DNA from 3 places in the Actinomadura sp. WAC 06369 genome. Region 2 is predicted to be linked to each of the others. Evidence: riboswitches for the same ligand, from Rfam matches in the RefSeq annotation. Region 2 holds a riboswitch; each other region holds the start of a gene.
What was found. Region 2 has a riboswitch for cobalamin ahead of DMH08_RS19750 (ribonucleoside-diphosphate reductase subunit alpha). Riboswitches for the same ligand answer to the same signal wherever they lie in the genome.
Positions count from the first base shown of each region.

Region 1: linked by a shared signal. The riboswitch ahead of DMH08_RS13755 (ABC transporter substrate-binding protein) and the one ahead of DMH08_RS19750 (ribonucleoside-diphosphate reductase subunit alpha) in region 2 are both predicted to bind cobalamin.
Region 3: linked by a shared signal. The riboswitch ahead of DMH08_RS05395 (putative cobaltochelatase) and the one ahead of DMH08_RS19750 (ribonucleoside-diphosphate reductase subunit alpha) in region 2 are both predicted to bind cobalamin.

Region 1 covers NZ_QHJN01000040.1:36,574-38,830, reverse strand. Annotated here, with positions in the region: gene DMH08_RS13760 (FecCD family ABC transporter permease) at 1-224, opposite strand, end outside; gene DMH08_RS13755 (ABC transporter substrate-binding protein) at 221-1,240, opposite strand; cobalamin riboswitch at 1,278-1,459, opposite strand; gene DMH08_RS13750 (dihydrofolate reductase family protein) at 1,588-2,118, shown strand; gene DMH08_RS13745 (suppressor of fused domain protein) at 2,123-2,257, opposite strand, start outside.
Region 2 covers NZ_QHJN01000069.1:2,064-4,320, forward strand. Annotated here, with positions in the region: gene DMH08_RS19740 (YcnI family copper-binding membrane protein) at 1-38, opposite strand, end outside; gene DMH08_RS19745 (MFS transporter) at 121-768, opposite strand; cobalamin riboswitch at 862-1,088, shown strand; gene DMH08_RS19750 (ribonucleoside-diphosphate reductase subunit alpha) at 1,182-2,257, shown strand, end outside.
Region 3 covers NZ_QHJN01000012.1:30,111-32,367, forward strand. Annotated here, with positions in the region: gene DMH08_RS05390 (ATP-binding protein) at 53-628, shown strand; cobalamin riboswitch at 686-807, shown strand; gene DMH08_RS05395 (putative cobaltochelatase) at 865-2,257, shown strand, end outside.

The DNA of each region.
Region 1 (2,257 bases), on a different contig from region 2:
ACGTCGAGCACGATCGTCTCGCGGGCGGGCGTCCAGTCCGCGGCCGGTGCGAGGTGCAGCCGGTGCAGCAGGATGCCCCACACCTGGTCGGGCGGGATGCCGACGGACCCGACGGCGATCGCGGCCGTCGCGGTCCCGAGCAGCAGCGCCCCGAGCAGGACCAGGACGAGCGGGTACGGGGCGCGCACGCGGGGGAGCGCGACCCGTCCTGCGGTCGCGGTCACGCGAAGCGGTCCGGGTGCAGCTGGCGGGCGAGCGCCTCCACCGCGCCCGCCGCCCGCACGCCGGTGACCGTCGACGACAGCGGCAGCACCGCGAACCGCTCGTCGCGGATCGCGGGCACGTCCCGCAGCGCCGGGTGCTCCAGCAGGAACTTCTTCTTGTCCTCGACGGGCCGGTCGCCGTAGTCGTAGATGAGGACGACCTCGGGCGCGCGTTCGGCGAACTGCTCGAACGAGACGTCCCCGTACGCGTCGTCGAGGTCGGCGAACAGGTTGGTGCCGCCCGCGAGCCGGATGATCTCGCTGCCGATCCCGGCGCCGCCCGAGGTGAACACGGTCCGGTCGCCGCTGTCGTACACGGCGACCGTCAGCGGGTCGGCGCCCGCGAGGGCGGCGGCGGTCCGCTCCAGGACGGCGCGCATGGACGCGATCCGCTCCTCGGCGCGCGCGGACACCCCGAAGATCTTCGCGACGGTGCGGACCTCCTCCTCGACCGTCGCCATCGTCACCGGGCCGCCGGGGCACTCCTCGATGTTGAGGTGCGTGTCGATGCCGGCCTCGCGGAGGGCCGCGCGGCTCCGCCCGTCCTGCTCGGCGAACGCGCTGGCCCAGCCGCCGTACACGAAGTCGGGTTCGGCGGCCAGCAGCACCTCGAACGACGGGTACTCGTCGGCCAGCACCTCGATCCCGCCGTAGGCCCGCTCGAACTCCGGCAGGACGGCGTCGTCCGGGAACGCGGTCCCGACCATCGACCGTTCGAGGCCGAGCGCGAGCATCACCTCGGTCGCGTGCTGGTTCAGCGACACCGCGCGGCGCGGGGGCCGCTCGTAGGTGGTCGTGACGCCGCAGTTCTCGACCGTCACCGGGAAGCCGGGCGGCGCGGCGCCGTCCCGTCCGTCCGCGGCGCGGCCGGACGCGCCGCAGCCCGACAGCAGGAGCACGAGTGCGAGGGCGGACCCGAGCGCCGAGCGCGCCCGCCGTCCGCCGCGGTCCCGGACCACCGGGATTCCAACGGCCATGCCAGCCTCTCCTCTCTGGGGAGATCCGCCCCAGTTACCGTGAGGAGGCGACCGCGTGAGTCTCCTGGCTCTCGGGTCGTCGCTCGCCCCGGCCTTCCCGCCCCGGGAGGGGCGGTGGCGTGTTCGGGGTCCGCTCGCCGATCACAGTGGCGGGACCGCGCCGGATTCGCACCGGACTTCCTCGTTCCGCCGTCGCCTACGCGGGCCATTGTGGCACAGCGGGCATCCCACGCCTCTGCGGCACACAAGATGAATGACGCGACCCGCGCGGCCCGTTCCGGGGGCCGGCCGATGAGTTCCGGGCCCCCGCCCGGTCGACCCCTTCGACCATCACGAAAGGAAGAACCGTGGCAAAGCTCCTGTACTCGGCGACGATGTCGCTCGACGGCTTCATCGCGGCACCGGGCGGGGACATGTCCTGGCTGACCGAGCACCTGGCCGCCCCCGACCCGGCGGCCGAGGGGCTCGTCGACCGGATCGGCGCCATCCTCGCCGGGAACGGCACCTACGGCGGCGGCGACCCGAACGAGGGCACCGACAAGGAGGGGGCGTTCGGCGGGCGGTACGACGGGCCGATGGTCGTCCTGACGCACCGGCCCCCGGCGGAGCCCGTCCCGGGGGTCGTCTTCGCCGGCGACCTGCGCACCGCCGTCGCCGAGGCCCGCGCCGCCGCCGGCGACCGCTACGTCAACGTCCTCGGCGCGAACGTCGCCCGGCAGTGCGTCGAGGCCGGAATCCTCGACGAGGTGCTCGTCTTCATCGCCCCCGTCCTCCTCGGGGACGGCGTGCGCCTGTTCGACAGCCCCGGTGGCACGCGCGTCCGGCTGGAACCCCTCAAGGACGAGTCCGCGCACTGGTACCGCGTCGTGTACCCGTGACGCCTCAGACGGCCGACTTCCGGTAGAGGTCGAGGATGTCGGTGCCGTTCAGCCGCCACACCTCCATCAGGCCGGAGAAGCCCTCCTCCTCGTCGCGGACGAACAGGAACTCGGCGTCGGTCATCGGCACCACCGTCAC
Region 2 (2,257 bases):
ACGACCGCCGTGCGCCGGGCGTGCGGGATGAGGGACATGTCGGGACTCCGTTCGAGGAGAAGCGTCGGGACCGGATCGCCGGTCGGCGTCCGGTGCGTCCGGCGCCCGCCCCGTCCCGCCTCAGCGGGGGGCGAGCGCCCTCGAACGGACGGGCGGTCCCCGCCGGACGACCTGGTGCCGGAGCGCGCGGCCGACGGCCGGGACGACCGGCGGCGCGGCGGCGGGGACGCGCGGGGCGGGCGCGGGCGGCCGGGCGGTGAGCAGCGCGAGGAGCAGCCGGATCGGACGGTCGGCGGCCGCGGCGATCCGCCGGGCCAGCGTCCACGCGGCGCGTTCCCCGCGCCACAGCCAGCAGGCGGCCAGCAGCGCGGCCGCCGCGTGCGCGAGCGTCATGCCGCAGCCGCCGGAGAGGACGGGCCAGGCGGGGTCCGCCGCGGTCGGCACGGCGTGCCCGGTGTGTCCGGCGTGCCCGGCGGCGGCGCCCGCCGTCGCCGCGACGGTCGCCTTCGTGAACAGCGCGTGCAGTGCGAACTGGCCGCCGAGGAGCCCGCCCGTGATCGTCGGGAGCGACCGCTCGTGCCCGGCCAGCAGCAGCGTGACGGCGAGGACGGCGCCGAACCCGGTCACGACCGCCCAGCCGGGTACCGCTTCCCGCGCGGCGAGCGCGTGCCCGGCCGTCGCCAGCGTCACGCACACGGTCGCGAAGACGACCGCGCGGGCGGCGCGGAACAGCGGGTGCGGTGGGCGCGGGAGCATGACGGGACCCATCGTCTCACTCCTTCCGGCGATCGTGAACCCACCCCCGCCCTCACCGACACGCCCAACATCTTGGGGTTGCACATCAAGGTCAAACTAGATGTAGGGTTCGAGTCCCGTGCTGGTTCGCCCCCGCCGTCCGCGGCGGGGGCGTCGCAAGAGGGAACCCGGTGCGAATCCGGGACTGCCCCGCAGCGGTGAGCTGGAACGACCGCCGTCACGAAGCACTGGACCGCGCCGCGGTCCGGGAAGCGACGGCCAGTAGGTCGCGCCCTCCTCCGGGAGGCGCGGTGCCCGCGAGTCCGAAGACCTGCCAGCGCGCGTTTCGTCCGGGCCTCGCGGGCAGGCCGCCGGACGGGCCCGCGGCGTGCCGCCGTGCCCGTTCGCGTGCCCTCGTGAGGCCGTCTCACGAGGGGAGAGAGCACGTGACACAGCAACTCGCGCGCCCGGCGGCGGGCATCGCCGCCGAGGTCGAGCGGGCCTGCGCCGGGGTGCCGGGGGCCGACCCCGGGCGCGTCCTCGCGGCCGTCCGGTCGGCGGACGGGCTGGACGCCGCCGCCCTGCGGGACCTCGCGATCGGCGAGGCCGCCGCGCTCGTCGCGGCCGACCCCGGCTACGGGAAGGCCGCCGCGCGGCTGCTCGCCGCGAAGATCGCCGAGGAGGCCGCGGCCGGGGGAGCGCAGACCTTCTCCCGGTCCGTCTCCGCCGCGCACGCCGCCGGGCTGCTCGGCGACGAGCCCGCCGCGTTCGTCGCCGAGCACGCCGCCGAGCTGGACGCGCTCGTCGACGACGCGGCCGACGACCGGTTCGAGTACTTCGGCCTGCGCACCGTCTACGACCGGTACCTGCTGCGCCACCCGAGCACCCGGCTCGTCCTGGAGCGCCCGCAGCACTTCTTCCTCCGCGTCGCGTGCGGCCTCGCCGACACGGTCGCCGAGGCCGCCGAGCTGTACGGGCTGCTCAGCGCCCTGGCGTACCTGCCCAGCTCCCCGACGCTGTTCAACTCCGCCGCGCGCCGCCCCCAGCTCTCGTCCTGCTTCCTGCTCGACTCGCCCCGGGACGAGCTGGAGTCGATCTACGAGCGGTACGGGCAGGTCGCGGCGCTCAGCAAGTACGCGGGCGGCATCGGGATCTCGTGGACGCGGGTCCGGTCGCGGGGCTCGCTGATCCGGGGGACGAACGGCCACTCGAACGGGATCGTCCCGTGGCTGCGCACGCTCGACGCGTCGGTCGCCGCCGTCAACCAGGGCGGCCGCCGCAAGGGCGCGGCCTGCGTCTACCTGGAGCCGTGGCACGCGGACGTCGAGGAGTTCCTGGAGCTGCGCGACAACACCGGCGAGGACGCGCGCCGCACCCACAACCTGAACCTCGCGAACTGGGTCCCGGACGAGTTCATGCGCCGCGTCGAGGCCGACGGGGTGTGGTCGCTGTTCGACCCGAAGGAGGTCCCGCACCTCACGGACCTGTGGGGCGAGGAGTTCGACGCCGCGTACCGGGCCGC
Region 3 (2,257 bases), on a different contig from region 2:
GACCTCGTCAGCCCACGTTACGGACGTCCGGACCGCCCACGCGGACGTGCCCGTGAAGGCCGAAACCCGTCTCGCGCCCGGACCGGCCCCGGGCGCGGCGCCGCGATCCGCGCCCCCGCCGGATCCCGCGCACGCCGCGCAGAGCATGGCGGACGCGATGGCCGACGAGCCCGGCGCCCCCGCCGGCACCCGTCCCGGCTGGGTGTGGGCGCTGCCCGGCGGCCCCGGCTGCGCCGGGCACGCGCGCCGCGTGCTGCGCGACGCGCTCGCCGCGCTCGGCGTCCCCCGCGACGTGATCGGCGACGCGCAGCTGATGGTCAGCGAGCTCGCCACCAACGCCCACCAGCACGCCGGCGACCACGGCCCGCACGAGCTGTGGCTGTACTTCGGCGACGACGGGACGGGCGGGGAGGGCGCGGGCGAGGTGCGCTGCGCGGTGTTCGACGCGCTCGCGGACGCCGCGCTGCCGGGCTACTCGTGGACGTCCGGCGACTGCGGCCGCGGTCTCGGGATCGTGCGCGAGCTGTCGGGCGGCCGGTGGGGGGCGCGCCGCACCCGGTCCCGGCTCGGGCCGTCGGTGCGGGGCAAGGCGGTGTGGTTCGCGATCCCGCAGGCGTCGCCGTCCTGAGCGGGGCCGTTCCCCGCGCGGCGCACCGGTGTGCGATCCTTGCGGGCGACGGACGCGGAGGAACCCGGTGCGAATCCGGGGCTGTCCCGCAACTGTGACCAGGGGAGTTCCCTCTCGACAGGGCCACGGCGCATGCCGGAAGGCCGAGGGGGAGCGGTGATCCGGGAGCCAGGAGACTCCGGCCGTCGGACAGTACCGCCATCGGGCGTGGACACCCGAGGAAGGACGAATCCGCGATGCCCCCTGCCGCGCCGGCCCCCGGCTACCCGTTCTCCGCCGTCGTCGGGATGGACGACCTCAAGCTCGCGCTCCTGATCAACGCCGTGTCGCCCGGTGTCGGCGGCGTCCTCGTGCGGGGGGAGAAGGGCACCGCCAAGTCGACGGTCGTCCGGGCGCTGGCCGCCCTGCTCCCGCCGGTGCGGACCGTCCCCGGGTGCCGCTTCTCCTGCGACCCGGACGCCCCCGACCCGGGCTGCCCGGACGGCCCCCACGGCGCGGGGGCCGGTGAGCGGGCCGCCCGGCTGGTGGAGCTGCCGGTGGGCGCGTCCGAGGACCGCCTCACCGGGTCCCTCGACATCGAGCGGGCGCTGACCGAGGGCGTCACGGCGTTCGAGCCGGGCCTGCTCGCCGCCGCGCACCGCGGCGTGCTGTACGTCGACGAGGTCAACCTGCTGCACGACCATCTGGTCGACCTGCTGCTGGACGCCGCCGCGATGGGCGAGTCGCACGTCGAGCGGGAGGGCGTGTCGGTGCGGCACGCCGCGCGCTTCCTGCTGGTCGGCACGATGAACCCCGAGGAGGGGGAGCTGCGGCCGCAACTGCTGGACCGGTTCGGCCTCACCGTCGAGGTGGCCGCCACCCGCGACCCGGCCGAACGGGCCGAGGTCGTCCGGCGGCGGCTCCGGTTCGAGGACGATCCGGCCGGGTTCGCGGCCGGGTGGGCGGCGGCCGAGGCCGCTCTCGCGGCCCGGATCGCGGCCGCGCGGGAGCGGCTGCCGCGGGTCGAGCTGACCGACGCGGCGCTCCGCCGGATCACCGCCGTCTGCGCGTCCTTCGAGGTCGACGGGCTGCGCGCCGACCTGGTGACCGCGCGGGCCGCGATCGCGCTCGCCGCCTGGCACGGCCGTCCGGCGGTCACCGCCGACGACGTGCGGACCGCCGCGCGGCTCGCGCTGCCGCACCGCCGCCGCCGCGACCCGTTCGACGCGCCCGGCCTGGACGCCGACAAGCTGGACGCGGTCCTCGACGAGCACGCCGATGCCGACCCTCCCGAGGTCCCCGAGGGGCCCGACCGCCCGGATGGTCCGGATGGCCGGGATGGCTCCGACGGTCCCGACGGACCGGACGACGACGGCCCCGGCGGTCCGGACGACGACGGGTCCGGTGGCGGGGTGCGGCCGGACGTGCGGGGAGACGACGCGAACGGCTCCGCGCCGCCTGAGCCGTCCGGTGGGGAGGGGAGCGGCGAGAGCGAACCCGCGCCGGCGGACGCCGCCTACAAACCGCGCCTGTTCACCGTTCCCGGTGTCGGTGCGGGCGCGCCGGGGCGGCGTTCCAAGGCGCGCAGCCCGTACGGACGGGTGTCGGGTGCGCGTCCGGGCGCGCGCGGGCTGCACTTGACCGCGACGC